4 regions of the Lysinibacillus sp. NPDC098008 genome follow, and region 2 is predicted to be linked to each of the others. Evidence: riboswitches for the same ligand, from Rfam matches in the RefSeq annotation. Region 2 holds a riboswitch; each other region holds the start of a gene.
What was found. A riboswitch is a leader RNA that binds a small molecule or an ion and turns the genes downstream of it on or off. The one in region 2 is predicted to bind cobalamin.
Positions count from the first base shown of each region.

Region 1: another riboswitch for cobalamin. It lies ahead of ACIQVU_RS01510 (energy-coupling factor ABC transporter permease); the one in region 2 lies ahead of cobT (nicotinate-nucleotide--dimethylbenzimidazole phosphoribosyltransferase).
Region 3: another riboswitch for cobalamin. It lies ahead of ACIQVU_RS08910 (ribonucleotide reductase N-terminal alpha domain-containing protein); the one in region 2 lies ahead of cobT (nicotinate-nucleotide--dimethylbenzimidazole phosphoribosyltransferase).
Region 4: another riboswitch for cobalamin. It lies ahead of ACIQVU_RS08355 (ABC transporter substrate-binding protein); the one in region 2 lies ahead of cobT (nicotinate-nucleotide--dimethylbenzimidazole phosphoribosyltransferase).

Region 1 is NZ_JBIWBA010000001.1:303,221-311,224, forward strand. It holds gene cobJ (precorrin-3B C(17)-methyltransferase) at 1-1,014, opposite strand, end outside; gene ACIQVU_RS01505 ((2Fe-2S) ferredoxin domain-containing protein) at 1,019-1,390, opposite strand; cobalamin riboswitch at 1,531-1,711, opposite strand; cobalamin riboswitch at 1,914-2,098, shown strand; gene ACIQVU_RS01510 (energy-coupling factor ABC transporter permease) at 2,326-3,075, shown strand; gene ACIQVU_RS01515 (energy-coupling factor ABC transporter substrate-binding protein) at 3,078-3,350, shown strand; gene cbiQ (cobalt ECF transporter T component CbiQ) at 3,356-4,129, shown strand; gene ACIQVU_RS01525 (energy-coupling factor ABC transporter ATP-binding protein) at 4,126-4,962, shown strand; gene ACIQVU_RS01530 (S8 family peptidase) at 5,077-8,004, shown strand, end outside.
Region 2 is NZ_JBIWBA010000002.1:22,572-30,575, reverse strand. It holds gene ACIQVU_RS02570 (glycerol-3-phosphate dehydrogenase/oxidase) at 1-407, shown strand, start outside; gene ACIQVU_RS02565 (alpha/beta fold hydrolase) at 411-1,328, shown strand; gene miaA (tRNA (adenosine(37)-N6)-dimethylallyltransferase MiaA) at 1,315-2,217, shown strand; gene hfq (RNA chaperone Hfq) at 2,297-2,524, shown strand; gene ACIQVU_RS02550 (rhodanese-like domain-containing protein) at 2,623-2,925, shown strand; cobalamin riboswitch at 3,032-3,208, shown strand; gene cobT (nicotinate-nucleotide--dimethylbenzimidazole phosphoribosyltransferase) at 3,292-4,356, shown strand; gene ACIQVU_RS02540 (trimeric intracellular cation channel family protein) at 4,403-5,008, opposite strand; gene ACIQVU_RS02535 (methionine gamma-lyase family protein) at 5,221-6,474, shown strand; gene ACIQVU_RS02530 (MerR family transcriptional regulator) at 6,628-7,005, shown strand; gene glnA (type I glutamate--ammonia ligase) at 7,061-8,004, shown strand, end outside.
Region 3 is NZ_JBIWBA010000007.1:30,135-38,138, reverse strand. It holds gene ACIQVU_RS08945 (histidine phosphatase family protein) at 1-163, shown strand, start outside; gene ACIQVU_RS08940 (bifunctional adenosylcobinamide kinase/adenosylcobinamide-phosphate guanylyltransferase) at 167-727, shown strand; gene cobS (adenosylcobinamide-GDP ribazoletransferase) at 748-1,524, shown strand; gene ACIQVU_RS08930 (histidine phosphatase family protein) at 1,497-2,093, shown strand; gene ACIQVU_RS08925 (bifunctional adenosylcobinamide kinase/adenosylcobinamide-phosphate guanylyltransferase) at 2,045-2,449, shown strand; gene ACIQVU_RS08920 (ECF transporter S component) at 2,451-2,948, shown strand; gene ACIQVU_RS08915 (hypothetical protein) at 2,945-3,628, shown strand; cobalamin riboswitch at 3,717-3,906, shown strand; partial or broken gene ACIQVU_RS08910 (ribonucleotide reductase N-terminal alpha domain-containing protein) at 4,064-5,365, shown strand; gene ACIQVU_RS08905 (hypothetical protein) at 5,507-6,235, shown strand; partial or broken gene ACIQVU_RS08900 (ribonucleoside-diphosphate reductase subunit alpha) at 6,458-7,369, shown strand; gene ACIQVU_RS08895 (ribonucleotide-diphosphate reductase subunit beta) at 7,383-8,004, shown strand, end outside.
Region 4 is NZ_JBIWBA010000006.1:45,618-53,621, reverse strand. It holds gene ACIQVU_RS08360 (GTP-binding protein) at 1-1,736, opposite strand, end outside; cobalamin riboswitch at 1,891-2,079, shown strand; gene ACIQVU_RS08355 (ABC transporter substrate-binding protein) at 2,208-3,191, shown strand; gene ACIQVU_RS08350 (precorrin-3B methylase) at 3,210-3,887, shown strand; gene ACIQVU_RS08345 (S9 family peptidase) at 3,935-5,920, shown strand; gene ACIQVU_RS08340 (class I SAM-dependent rRNA methyltransferase) at 5,969-7,165, opposite strand; gene ACIQVU_RS08335 (alpha/beta hydrolase) at 7,228-8,004, opposite strand, start outside.

The DNA of each region.
Region 1 (8,004 bases), on a different contig from region 2:
GTTTTGCTGGACAAGCTTTGGCGTTGCCTGTATTGCACTTGTTCCTTTCACCATTGCAAGTGCCGCTGTAGCCATTTCCAATGCTGTTTTTTTCGGTTTTGGCGCAGCGGCTACACTGGGTTTAATAAAGCGTCCTGCATTAGGGTCAGCAGCAAAATCATTTCGTGCAGCTCCTGTTTCTTGGTTCATTGCCCAAGGTTCATTTTCTTCACGCAAACGTTGATGTGGACGCAATGGCTGCTTCTCTGCACCAAGTGTATATTTGCGCTGATAGCCACGCGGTGTAATCATTTTATTATCATAGAAAAATGTCGAAGAATTCCCGATAATGACAGTTGTTAGCATACCAATATCATGCTCTAGCATTTCTGCTAATGTTGTCATCGTAATTTCTTGACGCTCACGATAGGCACTTTTCACAAGCCCAACAGGTGTATCAGGTGAACGGTATTCTAACAGAATGCGCTGTGCCTCCACAATTTGTCTTGTACGACGTCCACTTTTTGGATTGTAGAGTGCAATGACAAAGTCTGCCATCGCTGCCGCCTCTACACGCTTTGCAATTAAATTCCAAGGTGTTAAATGGTCGCTTAAGCTGATTGTGCAAGCATCATGCATAATGGGTGCTCCTAGTAAACTAGCACATGAATTAATCGCTGAAATCCCTGGAACAATTTCGACTTCAATGCCTGTTGCCTCTGTCCAGCCCAGCTCAATTAACACTTCATACACCAAACCAGCCATCCCGTAAACGCCGGCATCTCCACTGGAAATCACCGAAACAATACTACCAGCCTCTGCTTGACGCACAGCCTCCTGTGCACGTGAAACCTCCTCTGTCATACCTGTACTAATAATTGACTTGGCATTGACTAAATCTTGAATAAGCTCTACATAGGTTTTATAGCCGATAATCATATCACTTTGTTGCAATGCCTCTACAGCACGTGTCGTAATATGCTTAAAATCTCCAGGTCCAAAGCCCACTACGAAAATTTTCCCTTTTTGTGCCATCCTGTTACCTCTCTTTCACCTTTTCAATCCCTTTAATGGCCGTTGTCTGTGCTGTGCGCTGTAATGTCCCCTCACGCAATGAAAAGACATGCTCCTTGTATAAAGCTTCATGATGCAAATCTTGTACAAGTGCTCTCGCATGCTCTGTTGATGGCACACGATACCAATTGCCTTGTGGATAGGCAATAACAACACAAGCATCCTTACATCGTCCATTACAGCGTGTTCTTGTCGTATGTATTTCTTTATCAAGTGCTTGTCGCTGTATTTCATCTCGAATGGCTTGTGTAATATCCTCCCCATCCTTTTTCATACAGCTACTACCGTTGCAAATAAAGAGATGTGTTTGCATCCCCTCTAAATTCCATGTTGTCATCTAATTGCTCCCTTCATTTGCTTTTTTGGAAAAGAAAAAACCTTTACTCTTCATGGAGAGTAAAGGTTTTATAGAAGCTTGATAAAAACGAATAAAATACTGGTACCCGCTCTTGCTTCAACTTCTCCCTCCGAAAAGTTTGCATGCACAATCAACTAAGCAGGTCTCCTGACTTAAGCTTCATTTTACTTTCACGCCTTCCCAGTTTGCACGAGTGGCTTTGTGATTTCATCAGCTATTACAGTAGCGGGGGCTGTATTGGATTCTCACCAATTTCCCTATTATCTCGAATATTCGAGCACTTATTGATGTTTATATGAAATTATTAACGTTATCCATTGAATAGAAAACTGTCTTTATCATAGCTTATTATTTTAAAATTTCAATATTTCTTTAATAATTTGTGATAAATTTATCAGTTTCGCTTATCAGAATTTTCAACATTGCGCCTTCATTCAAAATTTTTTATAAAAAGTATAGCATATTTATGGAAATTCATGTTATACTTTGTCGTGAAATCTCACAATTTTATATTTTTTTCGGTGTAAAATACTTGTTATTTTACTTAAAAGGGAAGTCGGTGTAAATCCGACGCGGTCCCGCCACTGTAATAGGGAGTTTTATAGAAAACGCCACTGTCCAACGGATGGGAAGGTCTATAAAGCAGTGAACTAGAGCCAGGAGACCTGCCGAAAAATACGTGACCGTTTCAGCCTACGAGGATAGGTGTGCGACTTAGCAGATAAATAGATTATTTGCCTTTTTTAGCATGCACTTTTCCTGTAGCGGAGAAGTGCTTTTTGTATGGGCTCAGTCAAATGTCCTGTTTAGCGAGCAACAGGATGCTTATGGGATCATGCAAAAGTCTAAATACGCATCAAAGAATTTCTTCGCACGCACTATTCTTGCAATCTATTTCATCGTGAGGAGGAAAAATGTTGAAGTTTTCTTGGTGGAAATGTAGTTATTTTTTATTGGCATACTTAATAGTGCCAAAGCAAGCTTTTGCTATGCATATTATGGAAGGCTTTTTACCCATTGAATGGGCTATTTTTTGGTGGATTATCTCTATCCCTTTTATTGTCTTAGGATTGCGTTCCATTCGAAAAACCATTGATGCCAACCCTGAAACAAAAATGATGTTAGGGCTTTCAGGAGCCTTTGCGTTTGTATTATCCGCCTTAAAAATCCCTTCAGTGACAGGAAGCTGCTCGCATCCTACAGGTGTTGGACTTGGGACCATTTTGTTTGGCCCGCTTGCCATGAGTGTTATTGGCACAATTGTGCTATTATTCCAATCTCTGCTGTTAGCACATGGCGGTCTGACAACATTAGGGGCAAACGCCTTTTCAATGGCGATTGTAGGACCTTTTATCGCTTACTTTACTTTTAAAGGAGCACAAAAAATAGGATTATCCTTTTCTCTAGCAGTTTTCTGCGCTGCGATGCTCGGTGACTTAGGCACATATGTTATCACTTCGGTACAGCTAGCCCTTGCCTTCCCTTCAGAGGTTGGTGGCTTCGCCGCATCCTTTACAAAGTTCGCAAGTATTTTTGCATTAACACAAGTTCCATTAGCCATTAGTGAAGGGATTTTAACCGTCATTGTGATGAATTTCTTGAAAAAATATAATCTTAGCGAATTAAAAGCCTTACGTGTTTTCTCAGTAAAGGAGGCGCACTAGACATGAAACGTAACTTACTGCTAGTAGCTATTGTTGTTCTGTTAGCGATTATTCCCCTCTTTATTCAAAAGGGCGCAGAGTTTGGTGGTGCTGATGGTGAAGCTGAAGCAGCGATTGGTGACATTAACAAAGACTATGAGCCTTGGTTTGAAAGTTTATGGGAGCCACCTAGTGGTGAAATTGAAAGCTTATTATTTGTTCTACAAGCAGCGATTGGTGCAGGCTTTATTGGCTATTTTATCGGCTATATGCGCGGCAAGCATAAAGAGGGCTAACGACTATGCTATTCATTGATAAGTATGCTTATCTGAATAAGCTAGCGCTTGTTCATCCGCTAGAAAAAATGACCTTTTCATTAGGGCTATTGTTATTATCCCTTCTTTTCAAAGATGAACAGCTTTCACTCATTACATTTTTTGTAATGAGTGCTTTTATCATTGTTGGCGCAAAAATCCCATTAAGCTATTATGGAAAGCTGTTACTTTTACCATGCTTGTTCTTATTCACTAGCCTTATAGCCATTTTAATCTCCATGACACCATCCACCCATGTCTTACCTGCTCATATTTGGTCTGTTACCTTCAGCCATTGGACCATTTTTATTGGGCAAGCAAGTATGACATCAGCACAGCAATTATTTTTTAGTGTGCTTGGTAGTATAAGCTGCTTATATTTTTTAGTTTTAACAACATCGGTTAACGGTATTTGTTATGTTTTACGACAATGGCGATTGCCTGTGTTATTGGTCGAATTAGTAGAGCTAACCTACCGTTTTATTTTTCTTTTTTTAGCGAGCATGCAAAATATTTATGTTGCCCAACAAGCACGTCTTGGCTATCATTCCCCAATGCAATGGCTACGTTCTATCTCCATGCTTATTGCAGCATTATTTGTAGAGATGTTTCAACGTAGCCGAGAGCTGAACAATGCCATGCAGTCACGTGGTGGCGAGGCTGTTTATTGGCAGGAAGCGGGCGCTTATCGCAAGAAAAATTGGTTAGGCATGGCAGCTATTTTTCTATTCTTCATCATATATGGAGGTTTTGTTAGATGACAGCAAATTATTTTGAGCTTGAGCATCTGTCCCATGTTTATGCGGATGGCACAAAGGCTCTAATAGATATTTCATTGCACATTCCAAAAGGAAAAAAAATCGCTATACTCGGGCAAAATGGCGCAGGAAAGTCAACATTATTTCAGCATCTTAATGGCATCCTAAAGCCCACTTCAGGAACGATTTCCTTTTGTGGGAGGAAGCTTCAATATAGTAGAAAAGCTTTAAAGGCTCTTCGTCAGCAGGTTGGTATTGTTTTTCAACATGCTGACCATCAGCTTTTTTCAGGCACAGTCAAGCAAGATATAGCGTATGGTCCGCTTAATCTTGGCTGGTCAAGCGAAAAAATTGAAGAAAGGATTGCTTGGGCTGTTGCACAAACAGAGGTAGAGGATTTATTGGAGAAGCCGATTCATTTTTTAAGTGTTGGACAGAAAAAGCGTGTAGCAATGGCTGGTGTTTTAGCAATGGAGCCATCTGTTCTGTTATTAGATGAACCAACAGCAGGGTTAGATCATTATTATGCTACACAAGTTTTACAATACCTCGCTACATTAGAAAATGGCGACAGAACAATTTTACTCGCAACACATGATATCCAGCTCGCCTATGAATGGGCGGAGCATATTATTGTGATGGAGGCAGGGTCAATTATTTATAATGGGGACCCTATTACGCTGTTCTATAACGAAGAGCTACTAAAGCGTGCACATCTCGAACGCCCATGGGTTTTTACGATGGCACTGTTACTACAAGAAAAACATATTATCCAAAGCCATCAGGCAATTCCTCGCTCCAAAGCTGATTTGCACAAATTAATTCAGCAGCTTTAAAGGATGGAGTTTAAATATGGGTGAAAATTTTTCCTCATTTACGAAACTTTTCTATTGTTGAGCCGTATAAATAATAGTCAAAGCTTAATTTACGATCTGAAGGAGAGAAAATTATTGAAAAATTGGTTAAAAAAATCCGTCACGGTTGTCGCATCTGCTGCACTAATGATTCCTGCTGTTTCCGCCTTTGCTGAAACATCACAGCCTACAAATAACAAGCTAGAGCAACTTATGCTTGCAAGTAATCAAGCAGCAGCAGGGAAAAATTCAAAAAATGAGGAAAAATGGATTAGCAAAAATACCATTATTATTAAGCATTCAGGACTTGCTAATAACGTACATAAAAAAATTGGCTCCAAGGTGATCCGCTCCATTCCTTCATTAGGTTATGATGTTATTCAATTAAACAAAGATGTATCGCTTGAAAAAGCCATTTCCTATTATTTGCAGCAAGATGGTATTACAAGCGTAGCTCCTAGCTATATGTACCATACCTTTACACAAGCATCTGATCCTAAAAAAGAAGAAATGTATCATTTAAGTCTGCTACAAATAGACAAGGCATTGGAGCTAGCAGGCAATCATGAGGTCACAGTAGCGGTGATTGATTCAGGTGTAGACTTTAAGCACCCTGACCTAAAAGCACAGGTACTGCCACCTTACAATGCGGCTGCACCAGCTAATACCACATATCCAGGCGACCATGGTACACATGTGGCAGGCATTATTGCGGCTGCACAAAATAATGATGTAGGTGGACATGGCATTAATCCAAAAGCTAAGCTACTGCCAATCGATGTATTCAATGGCAAGGATGGGGCAAATGATTTTATTATCGCACAAGGTATTCTTTATGCGATTGAACAAGGCGCTGATATTATTAATATGAGTCTTGGCGGTTATGGTGAATCTCCGCTTATGCAAGAAGCCGTTCAAAAAGCGATTGATAGCGGCATTACTATTATCGCTGCTGCAGGTAATGAATCGACAGATGATTATTCCTTCCCCGCTTCATTTGAAGGTGTCATTAGTGTTGGTTCAACAAACGAGCATAATAAGCTATCTAGCTATTCCAACTATGGACCATCCGTTGATATTGTTGCGCCTGGCGAAGAAATATATAGCACCGTTTATGATGCGAAAAAGGGCTCATCTTTTATTAAATTTAGCGGTACATCTATGGCATCCCCTGTTGTTGCGGGAATCGCATCGTTGCTTAAATCCAAATATCCACAGTTAAAGCCATATGAAATAGAAGCCATTCTTGAAATGACTGCACAAGATTTAGGGGATAAAGGCTATGATTTAACATATGGACATGGTCTTGTTGACCCTATCAAAGCCTTGCAATTTGATCTTCAGAAGCTACCTAAGCATTATTCTGAAACAGCTGCAGAACGCCTCCAAAATGCCAAGGTGCTTACTAAAAATACATTGAATACAGAGCAAGGGGTATTGAAGCAACCCGATGAAAAGCAATGGTATAAAGTTGATTTAGAGGCTGATGAATATGCACAGCTGACATTAAAAGGGGCAGATAAATATGATTATGCCTTTGATTTATACTTTTACCCAACAAGTCATTATGGTGAAGTTGAGCCCATCCATATCAATGATGTACGCATAGGCAAAAAAGAAGGCTATCTTTTTAAAGCAGCCCAAGAGGGTACGCTATTAATTGGGGTGAAGGATCATAATGGCAGCTATAGCTCAAAAGGCAAATCAACATATGTCTTTACAGCTCAAACAGTTAAAAACTTGCCCGTAGATGCAGTAGATCAAACAAATATGGAAGAAATCAAGAAGTTCCCATATAGTACGGCTGGAAAAGACTATACGCTGCTATCAAAGGATCAGCAAAAGGATGAAGATTATTTTACATTTTCCGTAAAAACACCAACAACACTGCAATTTGATTTATCAGGCATTCCAGGTGTAACAGCATCTATGGAACTATATTTAAAAGAAGACTTAATGTCACTTCCAGAGGAAACAGCACAGGATGAGGAAATGGAAGCTTATCCAATGCAAGCAGCTTATGGTACTGCAAAAGGTGAAGGTGTTAGCCTAATCGTTGATGCTATGCCTGAGCAAGAATATGTTTTACGCGTATCAAATGAAAATAGTAGCGATTTTTCAATGGAAATGTTCTTTAGTGGTGGCATTGAAAAAGAAGAAACAATTAGTGAGTCCATTCTTCCTTACACATTAAAAGGAAAGGCTGTAACACTTCCAAAAGATGAGGATGGTCTACCAGCAGCGGAAGAAGCATTCGAAGAAGCCGCTTTGGAAGAGGCATTACCAACCACACCAAGCAATAGCAAAAAGCAAGATGAGGTAGATAGCTTACTAACGATGCTTATGAATCCTTCAGACTCAGAGAAGCTGGAAAATGTTGAACCAATTATGGACAAGGCGATTCGTTTAACGATTGGTGAAGACCAAAAAGCATATTTCCAATCAGATTATGATGAAGATTACTTTGTATTACAATCACCTGAAGACGCTCTTTATAACTTTAAATTTGTAAAAGGCGCAGGTCAAATACCGACTGGCACAGTATTTGAATATGATGAGGAAGCAAAGGAGCTAATACCTACCTCCTCCCTTACAAATGAACTAAACATCCTTGCATTATTAACAGGTGCAGTAAACCTTGAAAATGATACAAAGATTGTGCCGCTGAAAAAAGATAAAACCTATGTCATTGCTGTAATGAATGCTGGTGAACGCTCTGTTGAACCATATACATTGAAAACAAGTAAAGCTGGCGATATTCCAGCGGACTATAATCCAAATAACAATGAAGCAGCAAAAGCCCAATCATTGCAACTTGGTACAACCTATAAAGATCATCTCATTTATCAGAACGATATTGATTATTACTATTATAAGCAACAGGGTAATGATGAAGTAATGAGCTTACTGCTTTCAACGGTTCCTTTTACAAATGATCAGTTCAAGCAATTACCAAAGGAGCTTCATCAAGACTTGAAATTTGCAGGTTCCATTATTGAAGATACAAATGGCAATATGAAAATT
Region 2 (8,004 bases):
CGATTAATTTCCCTGACTATATCGCCTATAAAGCGCGAGAAGGTGTACAATACGGCTTAAACTATGATGAAGCAAAGCAGCTTGTCCAAAAGTATGGTACAAATGTCGATGCGTTATTTGACCGTGTCAAATATTTGCATGAACACGGTAGCACAATGCCCCTTGCCTTACATGCAATGTTACTGTATGGCATTGAAGCAGAAATGGTCTACACACCAAGTGACTTCTTTATTCGTCGTACAGGTTTATTATACTTTGATATTGAAGCCGTTAAGCTCTATAAGCAGCAGGTTGTACAAGTGATGCAGCAGCGTTTAAATTATACAGAGGCACAAAAAAATGCCTATATCACACAGCTTGATCAAGCGATTATGGATGCGACATATTTTGCGAAAGAGGGAGAGTAACAAATGACACGCTATATTCAAATGTCAGATCAACATTTTATTTTCACTCGCACATTACAGCCAAAGGCACCATGCATTGGTCATATTCATATTTTACATGGTATGGCAGAGCATAGTGGTCGTTACCTTTCATTTGCACAAACACTGAATGCAGCAGGCTATGCTGTAACAATGCATGATCATCGTGGACATGGCGAAACGGCTGCCTATAATGGCACTTTAGGCTTTTTCGCTGAACATCATGGCTTTGAGCGTGTTGTGAAAGATGCTCATGAGATTATTACACAGCTACACAAGCAGTTTGCTGATGTGCCATTAATACTTTTTGGTCATAGTATGGGTTCATTTATTACAAGACGCTATATTCAACTATATAGCAATAATGTGGATAGAGTGATTTTATGTGGAACAGGCAATGTTACAGCATTACATGCGGTAGGAAATCTTCTTGCTAGGGCATTAGCAAAAGGACTTGGTAAAGAAACAGAGAGTCAGCTATTAAATCAGCTCAGCTTTGGCAGCTTTAATAAGCAATTCCCAAATCCCAAAACGGCTTACGACTGGCTAACTTCTGTCCAGCAAGAGGTTCAAAAATATATTGATGATCCGTATTGTGGCTTTATTCCAACAAATCAATTTTTCGTTGATTTAACAACAGGCTTTACAACATTGAATCGCAAAAAGGAAATCGCTAAAGTGAGGAAGGATTTGCCGATTCTTTTGATAAGCGGCAGCAAGGACCCTGTTGGTGAACAGGGCTTAGGTGTTTACACAGTTGCTGAGCAATTCGCAGCAGCAGGTGTACAGGATGTAACGGTTTATTTATTTGAGGATAAACGTCATGAAATTTTAAATGAAGATAATCAACAAGCAGTTTTTCAAGTTTTATTACGGTGGTTAGAAAAATATGATACAAAGTAGTATAGAGCAGGCTGAAGTGGTAGCCATCGTTGGTCCCACTGCCTCTGGTAAAACAGCGTTAAGCATTGAATTAGCCAAAAAATATAATGGAGAAATTATTAACGGTGATTCCATGCAAATTTATAAGGGGCTAGATATTGGTACAGCTAAAATTACAGAGCAGGAGATGGAGGGAATTCCCCATCATTTACTTAGCTTTTTAGAGCCAACGGAAGCTTTTTCTGTGGCAGATTACCAAAGGCTAGTACGGGACAAAATTGCAGAAATTCAAGCCAGACAGAAGCTTCCCATCATAGTTGGTGGCTCAGGCTTATACATCCAAGCCGTACTTTATGATTTCCAATTTACTGAAGAACGAGTAGATGAAGCGACACGTAAAGCTTACTATGATGAGCTAGCAGCACTCGGCCCAGAGGCAATGCATCATAAGCTACAAAAGCTAGACCCTAAAACAGCCGCAACCATTCATCCTAATAATACACGCCGTGTGATTCGCGCATTGGAAATGCTGGAGTTAAGTGGTGTATCAAAAGCGGCTGAAGCCCAAAATCGTGGACAAGTACCGCTGTATAAGCATGTTATTATTGGGCTAGGGCAAAATATGTCCCGTGAAGTGCTATATGACCGTATTAACCGTCGTGTCGATATCATGATGGAGCAAGGGCTTTTAGACGAAGTAAAAGGTCTATGGCAGCAGAATATTCGAGGTGTGCAGTCCATTCAAGCAATTGGCTACAAGGAATTATATGATTACTTAGATGGCAAATGCTCATTAGAGGAAGCGATTGATAGCTTAAAACAAAATTCACGCCGCTATGCGAAAAGGCAGCTAACTTATTTTCGTAATAAAATGGACGTTTATTTTTTAACAGCCGATGAGCAATTATAGATAAATTACTCATTGATAAATTGGTAGAACATGCTACTATAGGAATGAAGAGGTAGAAAGTTGGTAGGGAGGCTATTGGATGAAATCAATTAATTTGCAAGATGCGTTTTTAAATCAATTACGTAAAAACAGTATTTTTGTCACTGTCTTTTTGTTAAATGGATTTCAGCTAAAGGGAACAGTGAAATCCTATGATAATTTTACCGTTTTATTAATGGATGTTGAACATAAGCAACATCTTATCTACAAGCACGCTATTTCTACATTCGTTCCAGCCAAGCACGTAGAGTTGTTAGAAACTGAATGATAAAGGTTATAAAACAGCTAATGCGTTCTTCGCACTAGCTGTTTTTTAGACTTCAAGCTATAATGATAGAGGAAATTGCTATTTTGGAGGCTATAATAATGAAATCAATGGAAACAACACAATTATTAGAACTATTGGATGCAAATGAAGATTTATATATTATTGATGTACGTGAAGACGATGAGGTTGCACACGGCATGATCCCTGGCGCACAGCATATTGCTCTTGCTACAATCCCTGAGCGCCTAGAAGAATTAGATGTCACAAAGCCATATATTATTGTTTGTAAGGCAGGAGGACGCTCTGCCAATGCCTGCGCTTACTTAGAGGCACATGGATTCGATGTAACAAACCTTGAAGGCGGCATGCTTGCATATGATGGTGAGTTGGAGTTTAAATAACCTCTTTCAAAGAAAACGGATAGAACAGCCAAAATGGCGGATAGAATCCAAAAAGTGACGGATAGAGTGACCGAACTGATGGATAGAAGGTAGAAATAGAAGTTTCAATTATATAAAAGCATTAGGTGCCCATTACGGGAGAATAGGGAATAAAGTGAAAAGCTTTAGCGGACCCGCCACTGTATAAGGGAGTTTCATAGCGAATACCACTGGTGAATAGCTGGGAAGGTGTTATGAAATGTTGAACTTGAGCCAGAAGACCTGCCTGCTTGCTTTGGGAAGATATAGATGATGGAAAAGTCTGTAGTTTATTTGTCATGACAATAAACTACAGACTTTTTTGTTTAAATGAAGGGAGAAATAATGATGCAATTATTACAAAGTACAATTCATAACATTCAGGGTGTTCAGAAGGAGATGATGGAGCAAGCAAAAATGCGAATCGATACACTATGTAAGCCTCCGGGAAGTTTAGGGAAACTGGAGTCCATTGCTGTACAGCTTGCTGGAATAACAGAACAGTTAGTGCCAAGCCTTGAACAAAAGGTCATGATTGTTTGTGCGGCAGATCATGGTGTTTGTGAGGAGGGTGTTACATCCAATCCACAAGATGTTACGCTCCTTCAAACATTAAATTTTCCGAAGGGTGGTACAGGTGTTTGTGCGATTGCCCGTATAACGAATACAAAGGTTGTCACAGTAGATGTTGGTGTTAAAGGGGATATTCCGCCTGATGCTGGTGTTATAATGCAGAAAATTAAATATGGCACTGCTAATATGGCAAGAGGTTCTGCTATGTCCAGAGAGGAAGCGATTCAATCTATTGAAGTCGGGATTCATGTGGCAATGGAGGAAATAGCACAGGGAGCTACTGTACTTGGAACAGGGGAAATGGGGATTGGTAATACAACACCAAGCGCTGCTATATTAGCTGTTTTGACGGGCTGTGATCCTATTGATGTTACAGGGTTTGGTGCAGGTGTTGGTCAAGGGGGCATTGTACATAAAGTAGCTGTTATTAAAAAAGCCATTGCGATTAATCAACCAAATCCTAAAGATATAATTGATGTACTGGCTAAAGTTGGAGGGCTAGAGATAGGAGCGATGGCTGGTGTTATACTTGCTGCTGCTGCACATCGTAAGCCTGTTGTAATTGATGGTTTTATTTCGACTATTGCTGCACTTATTGCCTATAAGCTTGAGCCGAAAGTAAAGGATTATATGATTCCTTCTCATGCCTCAGAGGAGCCGGGTGCTAAAATGGCTGCTGAATTGCTTGGCATTGAGCCGATGCTACATATGAATATGCGCTTAGGAGAAGGCTCTGGCGCAGCCTTAGCCTTCCCGATTTTGGATGCGGCTTGCTCAATGATGAAAAATATGGCGACATTAGAGGAAACGATGAAATTAGAAAAACCAAACAATGTGTGATAGCATTGTTTGGTTTTTTATTAGTGACGGATAGCTAATAGGAAAATTATGCTCTGTTTAATTTACGTAAGGGTAAACGCCATTTCAACATATAAGAAAGAATACGTAATGCTGTAATGATAGCAAATAAAATATAGAGAAAAATATCTCCTGCAAACATTTCAAGCCCAATAATTAGACCTGCAAGTGCAGCCCATACGCCATAGACTTCATCACGAAGCACTAAAGGCTTTCGTCGTGCTAATAAATCGCGCACAATGCCTCCACCTGAGCCTGTTAAAACAGCAGCGACAATAACGGCACTGATGGGCATATCGAGTTTGACCGCATAGAGCGCACCCTGAATTGCAAATGCGGATAAACCAATGGCATCTGTGAAATTACCCCAGCGATGCCAGTGCTGGATAAGGTGATGCGGAAAAATAAAAAAGATTGTAATGGCTGCAAGTGCAATTTGGAACATCATATCTTGCCCCCATAATGTTGTAACAGGCAGACCAATCAATAAATTTCGGATAGCTCCGCCCCCAAAGGCTGTCACAATTCCCAATATATAAACACCGAATAAATCGTACTCCTCTTCCATTGCAATAATTGCTCCTGAAATAGCAAAGGCAATTGTTCCAATAATACTAAAAACTTCCCAAGCCATCTCCTTCATCCCTTCTTAGTAACAAAATATATGAATTTTCTAGCAAAATTTAGCTGCTAAATAGTCCGCACATTAGCTTAGCGTAAATTGCGCAAAGAAACAATAGGCAAGTTTTGCAGGTAGACAAACAAATTGTTAAGATAATATTGGAATAAAGTAAAACATCCGTCAGCGTAAATATACGGGACAACTGTGAAATGGAGAAGAAAAGAATGACGTTTACGACAAATTTATCAGCACAAACGCTAGCATTAGCGGCAAAAATAGAGGGAAAAGTTCAACCCTATCATGCAAAAGTGGAGGAAATGGCATTTTATAATCAGCAAAAAGTATTAGGGGCTTTTCGTAAGCATCAGGTGAGCGACTATCATCTACATCCATCAAATGGCTATGGCTACGATGATGAGGGGCGCGATAATTTAGAGCGTGTTTATGCGGAGGTATTTGGCGCAGAGGCAGCCATTGTACGACCACAAATTATTTCAGGAACACATGCGATTACACTTAGTCTATTCGGTGTACTACGACCTGGCGATGAACTGCTGTATATTTCAGGTCAGCCATATGATACATTGCAAGCCATTGTCGATGGTGGTGACCGAGATACCGGCTCATTAAAGGATTACAATATTGGCTATCGACATGTTGATTTATTGGATAATCAAGCCATTGATTGGGACGGAGTAGCAGCAGCCATTACCGAGCGCACGAAAATGATTGCTATTCAACGCTCTAAGGGCTATGCGACACGTCCATCTTTTACAGTTGCTGATATTGCGGATATGTGTGCGACAGTGCGTAAATTAGCACCACACGCTGTTATTTTTGTTGATAATTGTTATGGTGAGTTTGTAGAGGCACAGGAGCCAACAGAGGTTGGGGCTGATTTAATGGCAGGCTCACTTATTAAAAATCCAGGTGGTGGCTTAGCAAAAATCGGTGGCTATATTGCAGGGCGTGCAGATTTAGTGGAAAAATGTGCTTATCGTATGACATCTCCAGGGATTGGGGCAGAAGCGGGCGCTACCTTAAATACATTGGCTGATTTTTATCAAGGGTTTTTCTTAGCGCCACATGTGGTATCACAATCATTAAAGGGTGCTATTTTTACCGCAGCGATGCTAGAGGAAATTGGAATGAGCACCTCGCCAAGCTACAATGCAAGTCGTACAGATTTAATTCAATCGGTCTCATTCCAAACAGCTGAGCAAATGATTGCCTTTTGTCGTGAAATCCAAGCAAATTCACCGATTAATGCCCACTATGCACCTGAACCAGCCTATATGCCGGGCTATGAGGATGATGTCATTATGGCAGCAGGCACATTTATACAAGGCTCCAGCATTGAGCTAACAGCAGATGGCCCAATACGCCCACCATTTACAGCGTTTATCCAAGGAGGATTAACGTATGAGCATGTAAAATTTGCCATTTGCAGTGCGGTGCAGGCGATTCAAAATAGCTAAATAAAACGTTATAAACTATAAAATTGAATAGTTTTTTACAATTTTTCATCGGTTTTTAAAAAATATAACCAATCATGTTAGGTAACCTTACATGATTGGTTGACAGTGCAAAAATTTCGTTATATGATTAGCGGGTATTGGAGGAGGACTTAAATGAGTCGTGAAATTAGACGAACGATGCCGTTATTATCGATGAGTATTGTGATGCAATTAACAGAACTTTCGGCACGACAAATTCGTTATTATGAAGAACACCATTTAATTGAGCCGCACCGAACAGAGGGCAACCGTCGCATGTTTTCATTAAACGATGTCGACACATTGCTTGAAATTAAAGATTATTTAGAGCAGGGTATGAATATGGCAAAAATTAAAAAGATTTTTGCGAAAAAGAACAATCCTGCTGCAACGATTGATGAACAAGATTTAAGTGATTCAGAATTACGCAAGATTATGCGTGAGGAAATGCGTCAAGCACAGCGCATGCAAAAAGCATCCATCCGACGCGGGGATTTATCTCGTTTCTATTAATTAATAGGAGTGAGTAAACATATAAGCTAGACAAATTATAGGAGTGTGGAAAACTGTGGGTAAATACACAAAAGAGGACATTAAACGTCTTATCGAAGAAAAACATGTAAGCTTTATTCGTTTACAATTTACAGATATTCTTGGCACAATCAAAAACGTTGAGATTCCTGTAAGTCAACTAGACAAAGCATTAGATAATAAAATGATGTTTGATGGCTCATCTATTGAAGGCTTCGTTCGCATTGAAGAATCAGATATGTATTTATATCCTGATCTTGATTCTTTCGTAGTATTCCCTTGGACTTCTGAAAAAGGAAAAGTTGCACGTTTTATTTGTGATGTATATACAGCTAAAGGCGAACCGTTTGCTGGTGACCCACGTAATAACCTGAAACGAATTCTGAAAAAAATGGAAGAAATGGGCTTCTCAAGCTTCAATTTAGGGCCTGAGCCAGAATTCTTCTTATTCAAATTAGATGCAAAAGGCGAACCAACATTAGAAGTAAATGACCATGGCGGTTACTTCGATTTAGCGCCAACTGACCTTGGTGAAAACTGCCGTCGTGATATTGTATTAGAGTTGGAAGAAATGGGTTTTGAAATCGAAGCATCTCACCATGAGGTAGCACCTGGGCAGCATGAAATCGACTTTAAATATGCAGATGCTATAACAGCTTGTGACAATATCCAAACATTTAAGCTTGTTGTAAAAACAATTGCACGTAAGCACGGCTTGCATGCTACATTTATGCCGAAGCCTTTATTTGGCGAAGCTGGTTCTGGTATGCACTTTAATGTGTCATTATTTAGAGGTAAGGAAAATGCATTCTACGATGCATCTACTGAATTAGGACTTTCTGAAACAGCTATGCAGTTTATGGCAGGCGTTCTTGCACATGTTCAAGGCTTTACAGCTGTCACAAATCCAACAGTTAACTCTTATAAACGTCTAGTACCTGGTTATGAAGCACCATGTTATGTAGCATGGTCTGCACAAAA
Region 3 (8,004 bases), on a different contig from region 2:
CGTTACGATTAAATGTATTGTCAATGCTATTTTACAGCGCGATATTTGTGAGCTATGGGCAGCACCCTTTATCCATGGGACAAGTGTGACGGTTATTGCTTATAAAGACCAGCAGTGGCTTGTGAAAGAGATTGGCAATATCCAGCATTTACAGGAGGTGTGAGAAATGCCACTTATTTTTATAGCAGGCGGTGTGCGCAGTGGTAAATCCCAATTTGCTGAACAAATGGCAGCACGCTATTGCCAAGCACAGCGGTTTATTTATCTTGCCTCTGGTGTTGCCTTGGATCAGGAGATGCAGCAGCGCATTTTACGTCATCAGGCAGATCGGCAAGCACAGCCTATACATTGGCACACGGTGGAGGCCCCCTCTGCAATAGCGGATGCGCTTGCTGAATGCAAGGCTGGCGATATTGTGCTATGGGATTGTGTTACAACATGGCTGGCAAATATTTTTTATGAGGGCTTTGATGATGGTACACCTTGCTTTGCACAGCCAGGCTGCTTAGATAACAAGCTTGCACAGGTCAAGCAGGCAATCGAGGCATTGCTAGCACAAGATATTGTGCTGCTTGTTGTGTCGAATGAGCTGTTTGATGAGCCGCCCTATGCAAGCCATGAGGTGGAGCTTTATCGACAAACGCTGGGGCAATGCCATCAATGGTTTGTCGCTACCGCACAAGAAGCCTATGAAATCCATTATGGTATTGTGAAAAGATGGAAGTAATCGAGAAGGAAGGCAAAAAAATGAAAACGATATGGTCTAGCCTACTGCTAGCATTTCAATTTTTTACGGTATTGCCTGTACAGAAAGAGCTGCCATTAAATAGAGCCACCATTACAGGGATGTTTGCCTGCCTACCGTGGATAGGGGCTTTGATGGGGGCAACTGTAGCCGTTGTTCTTTACGGTCTAACACAGTGGACGGCAAGCAGTGATATATTGCTAGCCTTTATTGTGCTGGGGCTCTTTGCCTTATGGACAGGTGGCTTGCATTTAGATGGCTTTATTGATATGGGGGATGCTTATTTTTCGTATCGGGATCGTGAGAAGCGGCTGGAAATTTTAGATGACCCACGGGTGGGGGCATTTGGTGTATTAGCTGTGCTATTTTTATTATTAGGGAAGTTTGTTATTTTGCATGAGCTTTTTGTCCAACAGCAATTTGCTCTATGGATGGCTGTATTCGTACCTTTTTTAACAAGGATTGGGATGAGCCTTTATTTTTTATCGCTGAAATGTGCGAAGGATAAAGGGCTTGCCTATTATTTTCAATCACATATTCATGCAAAGGCATTAACAGGCTGGATGCTAGTATCTCTTATACTGGGGCTAGCGCTTGTACTCGTGATCACAAAGCTGTCAATCGTGCCTGTTATACTTGTAGTGGTGCTAGCGCTGGCCTTGCTGCTATTTCGCCAGTTTACTGTGCGTAATTTTGGCGGTGTATCAGGTGATTTACTGGGCGCTTCAATTGAAGGAATGGAGGTTGTGCTATGGGTGACATTGTTACTGTGCGCTTAATTCGGCATGCACCAACAACTGCCAATATAGAAAAACGCTATCTTGGCTGGACGGATGCACCATTGGCTAATCCAATGGCACTCACTGTAATTGATGATACCGTTCAACAAGTGTATGGCAGTGATTTACAGCGCTGTCAAACAACAGCGTCGTATTATTTTCCAAATGCCAGCTATTGTGCAGATGCAAGATTGCGAGAAATGCATTTTGGGGCATTTGAAGGCAAGACCTATACGGATTTACAGGCACAGCCCCAGTATCGTGCATGGCTCGATGACCCTGACCAGACGCCACCGCCGCAGGGCGAGCGCTTTAAGGCATTTACCGCGCGTGTACTAGATGGCTTTTATGCTTTGCCAAAGGATGAGGATCACTATTATCTTGTCGTTCATGGTGGAGTGATTCGTGCCTTGCTTGTAGCATTTGCTCCAACGGAACAGCCCTTTTGGTCGTATCAGGTGTCGCATGACCAGCAATTTATTTTAACATTTACGCGTAAGGCTTGGGAGGAGGGAGCAAGATGCATATCTTTATTGGTGGAGCCTATAATGGCAAAACCGACTATGTAATGCGTTACTATCAACAGCAGCACGTTGTACTGGTGGATGGTGCAATACCAAAGGAAGCGCCAGCGTGTGACGTGCTGGTGCTGAAAAATTTAGAAAAATGGCTGGTAACACAGTCGTTAGAGGATGATGCGCCACTTATTCAAACGATGCTGACAGAGCTACGGCAGCTAGCGCAGCAATGTACATTGGCAGTGATTGTGACAGATATGGGGCGTGGCGTTGTGCCAATGGACAAGCAGGCACGGCTATTACGGGATACCTGTGGTCGCTTCTATCAGGCTTTATTTGCGGAAGCGGAGCAGGTTGTTCGCATTTGGTATGGCATTGGTGAGTCTATTAAGGAAAAGAGGGAATGACATGGAGCGACAAAAGCTGGTGAAATGGGTACTGGCAGCAATGGTTGCAGCAATTTGTGCGGTGGGGGCAATGATTAAAATTCCATTATTTATCATGCCAACGGTTGCGCTTGACTCAGCGCCTGCCTTTTTAAGTGTTGTTTTTTTATCGCCTGTGCTAGCGGGAGCGGCAGGACTAATTGGGCATTTTATAACAGCATTAACAGCAGGCTTTCCACTAGGTCCGTTGCATCTTATTATTGCTGCTGAAATGTTTGGTGTTGTGTGGCTTTTTGGGGTGATGCATAGAAGGGGGATGCATGTTTGGAAATGGCCTGTTGCCTTTCTGCTAAACGGTGTAGCTGCACCATTGCCGTTTTACTTTATCATTAGCCCAGCATTTTTCTGGGGAGCGCTTGCCAGCATTTGTGCGGCAACAGCGATTAATTTAGTGATAGCTGCTATCGTTATGCCTGTATTAACAAAGGTTTTAGTGCGCAAGGAAGGTAGCCTATTATGAGAAATGCCATACAGGTAGGAAGCCTTATTGCGACAATGGATAATGCGGCAGCCATCGGGCAAAAGCCACAGGATATTGTAGCAGCATCAGATACATTGACAGCCTATATGACAGCGCGTGTTACCTTTTTAGAGCAGCTTGCCGCACAGGCTTTGCCTACGCATATTTTGCTGGCGAATTTTTCGGGAGATGCCGCATGGTCACGTTATCTAGCAGGGATACAGCAAGTTTTTGAGGAAGCAGGGCTTGCCTGCCCTACCATTGCTGGGAGCACAGAATCCAATATGCCAACTAGTCAATCAGGCTTAGCTATTACAATGCTTGGGGAGCCACAGCAGCGTGCAGCCTTTCAGCGTGAACGGCTGAGCTGGTATACATATGGCTTACCGCTTGTGGGGGCAGAGGTACTAGCACAGCCTGAGGATGTTGCACAGCTTCAGCCGATTTTTCAAGCATGGCAGTCAGAAATTGTGCAGCAAGTATGGCCTGTTGGGTCAAAGGGGCTACAGGGGGAATATAGCCGTCTTTTTGGACAGATGGTTGTGGACAGTCCGTTGGATGCAACTAAATCAGCAGGCCCATGCACCGTTCTTTTACTTGGTATAGACCCAGCAAAAGAGCAGCAGGCACAAAAATTTTTCCCTAGAAATTTTGCAAAACTGCATTGCCATCGGGCTTGAGTTGAGCCAAAGCATAACAAGGGGCAAAACACCTATTGCAACCCTAAACACAATATGTTAGATTTGTTTAGGAATCAAAACACTATATATAGTATGTTGGACAAACGGTACCAAGATGGTTTAAAAGGGAATTCGGAGCAAGTATGCTTGTAAGCCGAAGCTGTCCCCGCAACTGTACGTGCTGACAAATAATCAAGGAGCCACTGTTTTTTTAATGGGAAGGCGATTATTTGGAGGAAGCATAAGCCAGGAGACCTGCCGCATTGTTCAAGACAGCAACACATTCTTCGGGGATTGAGAAGTGGAGGCGAGAGATTTGCACACGGCTTTTGTGTGCTTGTCCTTCATTTCCATTTCCGATTGTACAGCGATTATGCAGCCGATTAATGTTGCGTAATCGCTTTTTTATGTTGCTGGAGGAAAGGGAGAGAATAGATGACAACGCAAATTGAACAGCAAATAGCTAAGCTACAACAACGTTACACGGAGGATGAACTGGAAAGCTTTGTGAGATTATCGGATCGCTGGCTACGCAAAAATGATAATGCTACATTTGACGCATGGGCGGATGCAATGATTTTACAGGCGCTTAGCTTGATAGATGAGGAGGAGCCCTACTGGACATTTGTGGCTGCACATCTTTACTTAGAAAAATTATACAATCAATTTGCAGCACAGCGTGGTGTTGCACCAACGGATGTGTATCAAGCATTCCCAGCACAGCTTGCACGATATACAGAGGCTGGCTTGTATCATAACAGCTTAACAGCTAAATATAGTGCACAGGAGCTACAGCAATTAACAAGCTATTTAGACGCTAGTCGTGACGAGCTATTTACATATATCGGCTTAAAAACATTAATGGATCGCTATGTTGTGCGTGATTATACGAAAACGCCTGTGGAGCTTCCTCAGGAGCGCTGGATGGTCATTGCCATGACATTAATGCAGGATGAAACAGAGGACCGTTTAACAAAGGTGCAAGAGGCTTATTGGGCGATGAGTAATTTATATATGACAGTCGCAACACCAACATTATCGAATGCTGGGAAAACACATGGTCAGCTTTCTAGCTGCTTTATTGACACAGTCGATGATAGCCTGCAAAGCATTTATGATACTAATACCGATGTGGCGACATTATCAAAATATGGCGGTGGTATCGGTGTTTATATGGGAAAAATTCGTAGCCGTGGCTCAGCCATTAAAGGCTTTAAGGGCGCATCCAGTGGTGTGCTACCGTGGATTAAGCAGCTCAATAATACAGCCGTTTCAGTTGACCAGCTTGGACAACGCCAAGGAGCTATCGCTGTTTATTTAGATGTTTGGCATAAGGATGTTTTTACATTTTTAGATTTACGCCTAAACAATGGGGATGAGCGTTTACGTGCCCATGATATTTTTACAGGGCTATGCATACCAGATATTTTTATGGAAGCAGTGGAGGCACGTGAGGATTGGCATTTATTTGACCCGCATGAAGTACGTGAGGTGATGGGCTTCTCCTTAGAGGATTCCTACGATGAAGCAAAGGGAAATGGCTCCTTCCGCACGAACTATGCTGCATGTGTGGCAAATCCATTATTAAGCCGTGAAGTCGTACCAGCCATTGATATTATGAAGCGAATTATGCGCTCACAGCTCGAAACAGGTGTGCCGTTTATGTTCTACCGTGATGAAGTGAACCGCATGAATCCGAATCAGCATGAAGGCATGATTTACAGTTCGAATTTGTGTTAATTGTAGCACCTTCAATCAGAAATGGTTGTCGAAAACTCCGTTAAACGGGGAAAGTCACTCAGTGATAACCCACCGTGCTAAATCTTTTGATTAAATATTTGGAGTTTTATATAATAGAACAAATATTCTGTTTTAGGAGTGATTGATATTTCTAAAGAATATGGGTTCATATATGTAACAACAAATAAATTAAATGGTAAAAAATATATTGGGAAATGTATTTATGATCGAGTAAATAACTGGGAAAATTACTTAGGATCAGGAGTATATTTGAAAAGAGCCATAAAAAAATACGGTAAAGAAAATTTTGAGAGAGAAATTATTTGTAATGCTTATTCTGAAGAAGAATTAAATCAATTAGAAGAGTTTTACTTGAATTACTTTGATGTTGTTAATTCTACTGAATATTATAATATTAAACTTACTTCAATTGGTGGAGATATCTTTACTTTTAACCCAAATAAGGAAGCTATAAGAAAGCAAAGAACTGAGCAAATGACTGGCAAAGGCAATCATCAATTTGGCAAGCCTAAAACAAAAAAAATGATTGAATCAGTGAAAAAGGCCAACTCAAAGTGTGTCATAATTGATAGTGTTGAATATGAATCAGTCACACTGGCTTCACACCAATTAGGAATAGGTATTAGTACAATTAATTACAGATTAAATTCGGATAATTTTCCATCATATACACGAGTAATGCCAAAAAGGGAAGTTAAAATTAATGGCTATCCGTGTAAAGTTGGTAATCAGGTATTTGATTCAATAACAGAAGCAGCTAAGTTTTATGGTATTTCAACACATGCCATGAGATATAGAATGAATTCTCAAAATTTCCCTGACCATATTTTACTTAATCAAAAGTAAATGCCTAACGACTATCGAAAGTATAGCTCATTGAAAAACATGGGTGAAGAAGCGAGTAGAGTACCCCTCAAGCGAGGCCCTATTAAGGGATAATTCATAAAGGGAAAAGCGGAGCATCCTACAGGTAGAGCTGAGGATGATGATATAGTCTCCTCTGCATAGTGATATGCAGCAGTTCATAAAAGAACGGATTAGGCTTAGCGAACCTAATTGAAGAAAAGGACTGAAATTTTTCAAAATATGTCACCAACTGAATTTGAATCGATTACACTTGAGGACGATGTGATTGTCACGCGTCGTAAGCCTGGCGATTTTGTTGTTTGTAACTTGTCTTCTATTAATCTAGGAAGAGCTGTACCTGCTAACGTCTTAGAGCGTTTAATTCCGATTCAGGTACGTATGCTTGATAATGTTATTGCGTTAAATACGATTCCTGTAAAGCAGGCAGAGCGCACCAATTTACGCTACCGCGGCATTGGACTTGGCACATTTGGCTGGCATCATTTATTAGCGCTGAAGGAAATTCAATGGGAGTCCGAGGAAGCAGTCGAATACGCGGATAAGCTGTATGAGGACATTGCCTATTTAACAATTCGTGCCTCCAATGCGTTAGCAAGTGAAAAAGGAGCGTATCCATTATTCGAGGGCTCTGATTGGCAAACAGGAGCCTACTTTGACAAGCGTGACTATAATAGCGACAAATGGAATGCTTTACGCAAGGCAGTGGCGAAAGAAGGAATGCGCAATGGCTATGTGATGGCGATTGCTCCGAATTCCTCGACATCCATTTTAGCAGGCAGTACAGCAACAATTGACCCGATTTTCCAAAAGAGCTACTCAGAGGAGAAGAAGGACTATAAAATCCCTGTGACTGTGCCTGATTTATCGCCAGTAACAACTTGGTACTATAAATCTGCTTATTTCATCGATCAAAATTGGACAATTAAGCAAAATGCAGCCCGTGCCCGCCATATCGACCAAGGCATTTCATTGAATTTATATGTTCAAAATACTATTAAGGCGAAGGATTTACTGGCACTGCATATGAACGCTTGGGCAAGTGGTGTGAAAACAACCTATTATGTACGCTCCACATCTGTCGAATTATTAGAATGTGAGTCTTGTGCAAGCTAGGAGGAATAAAACGATGACAACAATTACGAAACGACAAATTATGGATAAGGAAGCACCTAACCGCTCTACAGGTATTGTGAACGGGCGCTCCTCTAATATTTTAAATTGGGATGACGTGCGCTTTAGCTGGGCGTATCCTAAGTATAAAAAAATGCTTGGCAACTTCTGGACACCCTTTGAAATTAATATGAGCAATGATGTTAAGCAGTTTCCAGAGCTAACAAAGGATGAACAAGAATCATTTTTAAAAATTATTGGCTTATTGGCACTATTGGATAGTGTGCAAACGGATTTTGCTGGCAAGGTGGCAGACTATTTAACCGATTCGAGCTTAAATGCGTTAATGATTATTCTAGCACAGCAGGAGGTTATTCATAATCACTCCTATTCCTATGTGCTGTCAAGTATTGTTAATAAAGCTGAGCAGGATCGTACCTTTGATTTTTGGCGTACGGAGCCCGTGCTAGAGCGTCGCAATGATTTTGTCATTAAAGGCTACCATGCTTTTTCCGAGGAGCCAACGGTTGAAAATATGCTAGAAGCCATTATTTATGATGTCATTTTAGAGGGCTTATTTTTCTATTCGGGCTTTGCCTTCTTCTATCATTTAGCGCGCAATCAAAAAATGGTCGCTA
Region 4 (8,004 bases), on a different contig from region 2:
GCAAAAGTAGTGCTATAGCCCATCAAGGTGGCAACGGGTGCACGTCCTGTTAAAATAGCATCTGTTTCTGTTAAAATAGGGTCATGAAATGTACCAGCCATTTGTTGGATATCTGTCATCATACGACCGATGAAATCCTTGGAAGCCTTCATTTTAAAGCGATAGTAAGGCTCCAGCAAAATATTGTGTGCTTGCTCTAGCCCTTGACGCAATGCCCGGAAGGTTGCCTCGCGAAAATCGCCACCAGATGTATGTTCATTGTGCCCGCGACCTGTTAACAGCGTGAAATGAATATCTGTAACAGGAAAGCCCGTTAATAAGCCGTGATGGTCACGCTCAAATAAATGCTTTTCTACAAGGCGCTGGTTGCCTACCGATAAAGCATCCGCATGGCAGGCATTGCTAAAGGTATTGCCTGTGCCACGCGCATTGGGCTCCATCAATACATGCACCTCTGCATAATGCTTTAATGGCTCAAAATGCCCATAGCCTGTTACTGTATTTGCAATGGTTTCCATATATAAAATTTGCGGAGCGCCAAAGGACACCTCCAGCGAGAAGCGCCTTATCAATACATCAACAAGCACCTCCAACTGAATAATGCCCATAATATGGACATGAATTTCTTGAAATTTTTCCTGCCACACAACACGTAAAGATGGCTCCTCAGCTTCCAGCAGACGAAAAATCTTTAGTACCTCCTTTATATGCTGATCGCCCTTATACTGAACCTTCGCCTGTAAAGTAGGCATAAGCTCATAAGGCTGTGTATATGCCGTACTGCCGATTTGCTCACCAATTGTAGCGGCACTCAGCCCTTTGACAGCGAAAATTTCGCCAGCCTCGACCTGCTGAACCGTATCAAAGCGACTGCCGTTATAAAGACGAATCTCCGTAATTTTTTCGGTAACCTCTCCAACTGTCAATTCATCACGAATATGTAGTGATCCCTGTAAAGCTTTTAGAAAGGTTAAACGCTGATGCCCGTCATGACGAATTTTAAAAACCTCTCCTTGAAACGGTGCATCCTGCTTAAAGTGAGTAGCCGTTAATAGCGGAAGCTGTGCCAATAATTCCTGAATGCCTCTATCCTTTAAGGCAGAGCCTATAAAGCACGGAAAGGCACACTCGTCTTGAATCATCGCCTGTAGCTGTACAAGGCATTGCTCACAATCCAGCGTGTCCTGTAAAAAGGCATCCAGCAATTGCTCATCACGCTCAGCAAGCCACTCCATTATGCTGCTTGATACATAATTGGCTTGCAGCGGTTCATCCACCAAGAGGACATGCTCAGAGCAATCCTTACGAAGCTGTGCCATTACTGCCGCTACATCTGCGCCTTCACGGTCAATTTTATTGATAAAAAAGAAGGTTGGCACATGGTACTTGCGCAGAAGCTGCCAGACGGTTTCGGTATGTCCCTGTACGCCCTCCACAGCGCTGACAATAATAATGGCATAGTCCATCACACGAATGGCACGCTCCATTTCAGGGGAAAAATCGACATGCCCTGGTGTATCAATGAGCGTATATGTATCCTCGCCTAGCGTGAAGCGACCTTGCTCAGCAAATATGGTAATACCGCGCTGTCGCTCCAGCTCGTGATTATCTAAAAAGGTGTCCTGATGATCGACACGCCCTCGTGCTTGAATACTATTTGTATGAAAAAGCACTTGCTCAGAAAAGGTAGTTTTCCCTGCATCTACATGTGCAAGCACGCCAATTGTTTTATACATGATAAATCCTCGTTTCCATTGCTTTTTTCGTTTTGTAATCAAATACTATCATATAATATTCTGCCCTTATGTCGAAATAGTGCTAAGATAAGTATGATTATTTATTTATGCATTGCCATAAAAATATTCTTCTGCTAGTCTATCAATAGTATGAATAATCATAAAACATATTGGTGCAAATAGCATTTGTTATTTGCTTAAAAGGGAAATCGGTGCAATTCCGATGCTGTCCCGCAACTGTAAATGGGGAGTCTATACAATATGCCACTGTAGCATTGAGCTATGGGAAGGCGTATAGATGATGAACCTAAGCCAGGATACCTGCCAATATGGATGGATGAACTACGAACCACGAGGATGGGGATAGTGATAAAGGTTGACGAACCATTTTTTCACTATGCTACTCTCTTGGTGACAAGAGGGGTTTTTTTATGCCTTCTTGCCATTTTTATAGCAAAGGAGAACAGGAACATGACAAAATGGAAAAGTAGTTGGCTTGTGTTAGTCATTGCCCTTGTAGCGATGTTAGCAGCATGTAATACGGAGTCAGCAGAGCAGGAAGAACAAACAGAGCCAGCAGAAGCAGCGGCAACGGAAGTAACGATTGACAATAATGATACAACGCAAACCTATAAGGAAGCACCAACAAAAGCGATTAGCTTAAATCAGCATGTGACAGAAATTATGCTAGCGCTAGGCTTAGAGGATGCTATGGTAGGTACGGCTTACTTAGATGATAAAATTTATGAGCCATTGCAGGAGGCATACGAGAAAGTGCCTGTTCTATCAGACCAATATCCAACAAAGGAGCAGGTCATTGATGTAGAGGCAGACTTTTTATATGGCGGCTGGAAAAGTGCCTTTGGTGAAAAGGGAGTTGGCACACCTGAGGAGCTGGAGGAGCTAGGCATTCATACGTATTTACATACATCTTCGAATATGACAAAGCCAACATTGGAGGATATTTTCACAGATATTCGCAATGTGGCGAAGATTTTCCGTGTGGAGGAGCGCGGAGAGGCATTGATTGAGCAAATGACGAAGGATGTAGATGCTGTTCGTGCGAAATTACCGCAGGAGGGCGAAAATTTACGTGTTTTAGTATTTGATAGTGGTGAAAAGGATGTGTTCACGGCTGGTCAAAACTTTATGAATGAGCTTGTAACCATTGCTGGCGGTCAAAATGTTTTTGGCGATGTGGAATCAGGCTGGACAACTGTATCGAAGGAGGATGCAGTAGACCGAAATCCGGAGGTGGTTGTTGTTATTGATTATGGTGAAACAACAGCCCAACAAAAAATAGACTTCTTAAAAAATGATCCAGCATTAAAGGAAATGGAGGCTGTTCAAAATAATCGTTTCGTTATCCTACCACTATCAGCAGCATCTGAGGGGGTACGTGCAGCAGAGGCGATTGAAATTTTAGCAAAGGGCTTCTACCCTGATAATTTTTAAGAAGGAGCCGCCAGACAAATGAATGCATTTCAGAAAAATATACCTGACCAAACCTTTGAAACATTGAACCGTCAAGGTGACTTTACACGTTTAGTTATTAGCCCAGGTATTATTAATAAGCATTATACACCTGCACAATTTCAAACGATTGCAGAGGTTGTTGGGGAGCAGGGTGCGATTAAGTATTCGACATCCTATAGCCTATTATTAGCCATTCCAACAAGCGATGTAGAGGAAGCGATTCATACGTTACAGCAGGCAGGGCTGTATAGTATGCCTGCGGGAGCAATTGTAGCGATGAAGGCCTGTGATTTTTGCGATGGCGACAAAATGGAGGCAGCGCCAATTACAGAGCAGCTCTATCATACATTGGAGGGCATGACAGTGCCTGCAAGAGTGCGTGTCAATATCAACGGCTGTGCATCTGCCTGCTATAATGCGGTCTATGATGATATTGGACTTGTTTACCAGCAGGAAAGCTTTGATGTCTATTTAGGCGCAGTGCCAATGGGCGCAAAGGCACAGGCAGGCACATTATTTGCCAAAAGGGTAGCAGTGACAAGGATTGAAGCGTTTTTACAGCAGATTATTCAGCTTTATCAGAAGCATGCACGCCCAAATGAGCCCTTTTATAAATTTTACCGCCGAACAAAGTCGGACGATTTTTGGCAGAGCCTAAGCAGGAATAATAATTAGCCTGTCGAAATATTATAAGTGAATACTTATGATAAAGGGGCAAAAAGATGACAGCAAAACAAGGCATTCAACCACAAGACCTATATCACTTAAAATCGGTATCTGCTCCACAGCTATCGCCTGATGGTACAGAGGTTATCTATATAGAAACAGTGATGGATGAAAAGAGCAACGACTATATATCTCATTTATATTATCTTAATTTACAAGCTAAACAGCCACAGCAATGGACATTTGGCGAGGCGAAAACAAGCGCTCCAGCATGGTCACCAGATGGCAGTCATATTGCATTTGTATCTACAAGAACAGGCAAGCCACAAATTTTTGTATTGGCAAAGACAGGCGGGGAGGCAAGGCAAATAACCCATTGTAAGCATGGAGCTACCTCACCTGTCTGGTCGCCATGCAGCAAAAAAATTGCGTTCTCGGTTAAGCTTGGTCAAGAGGATAGCATTCACGATCAGCCTGAAACAGATAAACAGCAGCAGGAGCTAAAGCCGCTGGAAGTGAGTGCTATGAAATATAAATCAGATGCGGCAGGCTTGTTAGATATGGAGCAATTTACGCATATTGCTGTTGCTCATCTTGAAACAGGTGAGCTGGAGCAGCTAACAGCAGGAAACCATCATTTCCACCTTGATACATGGTCGCCAAATGGGCAATACTTGACATATATCGCTGATTTATCAGAGGATCAAGATTTTTCATTTAACAATGATATTTTCTTATTGGATGTAGCGACAAAGCAGACTCAGCAGCTAACAGCAGAAATAGGCACATTTTATCAAACTTCATGGTCACCGAACAGTCGCTATCTTACGTTTCTTGGTAGCAAACGCGAATTTCAAAATGCTACACAAGCAAAGCTATGGCTATATGATGTAGCACAGCAGCAACTGACATGTATAACAAGTGACTTTGATGCGCCGATTGGTGACTTAATGATTGGCGATTTTCTACAGGGCGTTGTAGCCCCTCGTGTGCAATGGCTGGAAGATAATCACAGCTTTTATTTCCAAGTGACAGACCAAGGCAGCACAGCGATTTATTTTGGTAATCTTGCAGGCGAATTATATCCAGCTATTTTGGATGACCAATATGTTTATGGCTTTTCACTGGATGCTAAGCGCGATAAAGCCGTTGTCGCCATTAGCACGCCAACAAATCCCGGCGATTTATTTTATATTAATTTACAAACGGGCGAAAAGGAGCAGCTTACGGCGGTAAATCAGGAGTTTTTACAAGCAAGAGCCTTAGCTGTGCCTGAAGCAATTGAATTTGAAGGGGCAGAGGGCTGGAGCGTTCATGGCTGGCTGATGAAGCCGATTGGCTATCAAGAGGGCAATAAATATCCACTTATTCTAGAAATTCATGGCGGCCCACATGCGATGTATGGCAACAGTTATTTCAATGAATTTCAGATTTTAGCTGCACAGGGCTTTGCTGTGCTATATACAAACCCGCGTGGTAGTCATGGCTATGGGCAAGCATTTGTTGATGCTGTGCGTGGTGATTATGGCGGCAATGATTATCAGGACTTAATGGCAGCGGTGGATTATGCACTGGCACACTTTGATTTTATTGATCCAGCTCGTCTTGGCGTGACAGGTGGTAGCTATGGTGGCTTTATGACGAACTGGATTGTTGGACATACGAAGCGCTTTAAAGCTGCTGTTACCCAACGCTCAATTGCAAACTGGATTAGCTTTTATGGTGTGAGTGATATCGGCTATTATTTTACAGACTGGCAAATTTTTGCGGGGCTAGAGGATATTGATAAGCTATGGCATCATTCACCATTGAAGTATGTAAATGCGATAGAAACACCGTTATTGATTTTACATGGGGAAAACGACTATCGCTGTCCAATTGAGCAGGCAGAGCAATTATTTATTGCCTTAAAGCAGCGCAAAAAAGAAACCAAATTTATTCGCTTCCCAGCAGCTAATCATGAGCTATCGAGAAGTGGTAAACCATCACTAAGAATCCAGCGCCTCACGTATATCCGTGATTGGTTTGTGGATTATTTATAAACAAAAAGGACGTGTTTCAAATGGCTTTTGAAGCACGTCCTTTTCTAGTTAGCTAAGCTTTTGAATAAAAACAACCTTTAAGTAATTAAATTCAGGGTATTCACGCGGGACGCGGAAATCCTTTGGCAAACTATGCTCTTCCATGATTTTATAGCGCGTATTGGTCGCTTGAAAGGCTTGGTCAATAAAGCCTTTAAACTTTTTCATACCAAAGCTGGCATTATTCGTTGAGGCAACAATAATGCCATTTTTCGCTGTAATGGCAATGGCATCCTTGAGTAATTTAGGATAGTCCTTTGCAGTGGAAAACGTCATTTGCTTTGTACGAGCAAAGCTTGGTGGGTCTAGCACGACAAGGTCAAATTGTAGCTCGTGGCGCTGTGCATATTTAAAATAATGAAAAACATCCATTACCTTTATATCCTGCGCCTCATAATCGATATTATTGACACTAAATTGCTCAATCGTTTTCGCTAAACTGCGCTTCGCTACATCGACACTCGTTGTTTGAAGCGCGCCTCCTAGTGCCGCCGCTACTGAAAATGCGCCTGTATAGGAGAAGGTATTGAGCATATTTGTCTGCTTCGCATAGCGCTCACGAATCGCCAATCGTACATCACGCTGATCAAGAAAAATTCCTGTCATTGCGCCATCGTTTAAATGCACAGCATAGGTCATACCATTTTCCTTCACCATAATAGGGAATTCACCCGGTATGCCCATAACAAAATCATCCTGCTCCATATACTGTCCCTTGCCATCAAAGCGCTTTTTCTCATAAATCGCCTCGTACTGAACCGTTTCAGCCAGCGCCGCATAAATCATGTCCTTAAAGCAATAAATTCCCTCGCTATACCAGCTTACCATATAGTAGCCATTAAAAAAGTCAATGGTCAAGCCGCCAATGCCATCTCCCTCACCATTAAACACACGAAAGGCTGTTGTGTCGTCATTGTTGAAAAATGCTGCACGATTCTCAATTGCTTTTTTCAATTTTTGGCTAAAAAAAGCTTGATCAATCGCTTCATTGGCATCTGTTGTCAGTACCCAGCCAATGCCTTTATTTTGGATACCGTAGTACCCTGTCCCAATAAAGCGCTGATGCTGGTCAACGAGCCTTAGCAATGCACCCTGCTGCGCTGGGAGCTGGCGTACATCCACGGCATCCTTTGTAAGAAGTGGGTAGCCCTTTTTTAATGGATTAGCAAAGGGCTGTTTAATTTGTAAAGTGATTGTTTGTGTCATCATGTCATCCTTTAAAAAGCATTTTGCCTTATTATCGCATTGTTTGAGCAGGATGGCTAAAGTTATTTCAGAAACTGGGCAATTTTTTCAACCGTATCAATTGTCGCTTCCTCAAAATAGGTCATTTTACTAAAATAGCTATGGATTAAGCCGTGCATCGTGATATGCTCAACGGCAACACCTGCCTGTGCCAGCTTTTGTGCATAGGCATGCCCTTCATCGTAGAGTACATCCGCATCCGCCGCAATAATCAGTGTTTTAGGAAAAATGCTTGCATCCTCAATTAATAAAGGCGAAATTAGCGGGTCTGTAAAGTTTTGCACATCTGTATAATGGTGGGCAAACCATTCCATCCCTTGCTTATCCAAGCCATAGTTTTCACCATAGGCAGCATAAGAGGCTGTGGAAAAATCCAGATGAACAACAGGATAAATCAGTGCCTGTGCATGGATAGCTGGTCCATTTAATACAGCAGCTAAATAAGTAACAACCGTTGCCAGATTCCCCCCAGCACTATCACCAGCAATCGTAATTTTCGTCGCATCACCACCCAGTGCCTCCAGCTGCTCCTGCACCCATAATAAGCTATCATAGGCATCATAAAGTGGGATTGGGAAAGGATACTCAGGTGCTAGACGATAATCGACGGATACAACAAGTGCCTGTGCTTTCTCGGCTAATAATTGACAGCCTGCATCGACAGAATCCAAATTGCCATAAACCCAGCCGCCTCCGTGGTAAAACACAATCACAGGGAGCTTTTTGCCAACAACAGGCGTATAAATGCGTGCAGAAATTTGTGCGCCATCACGCACGGTAATCGTTTTATCCTCAATAGC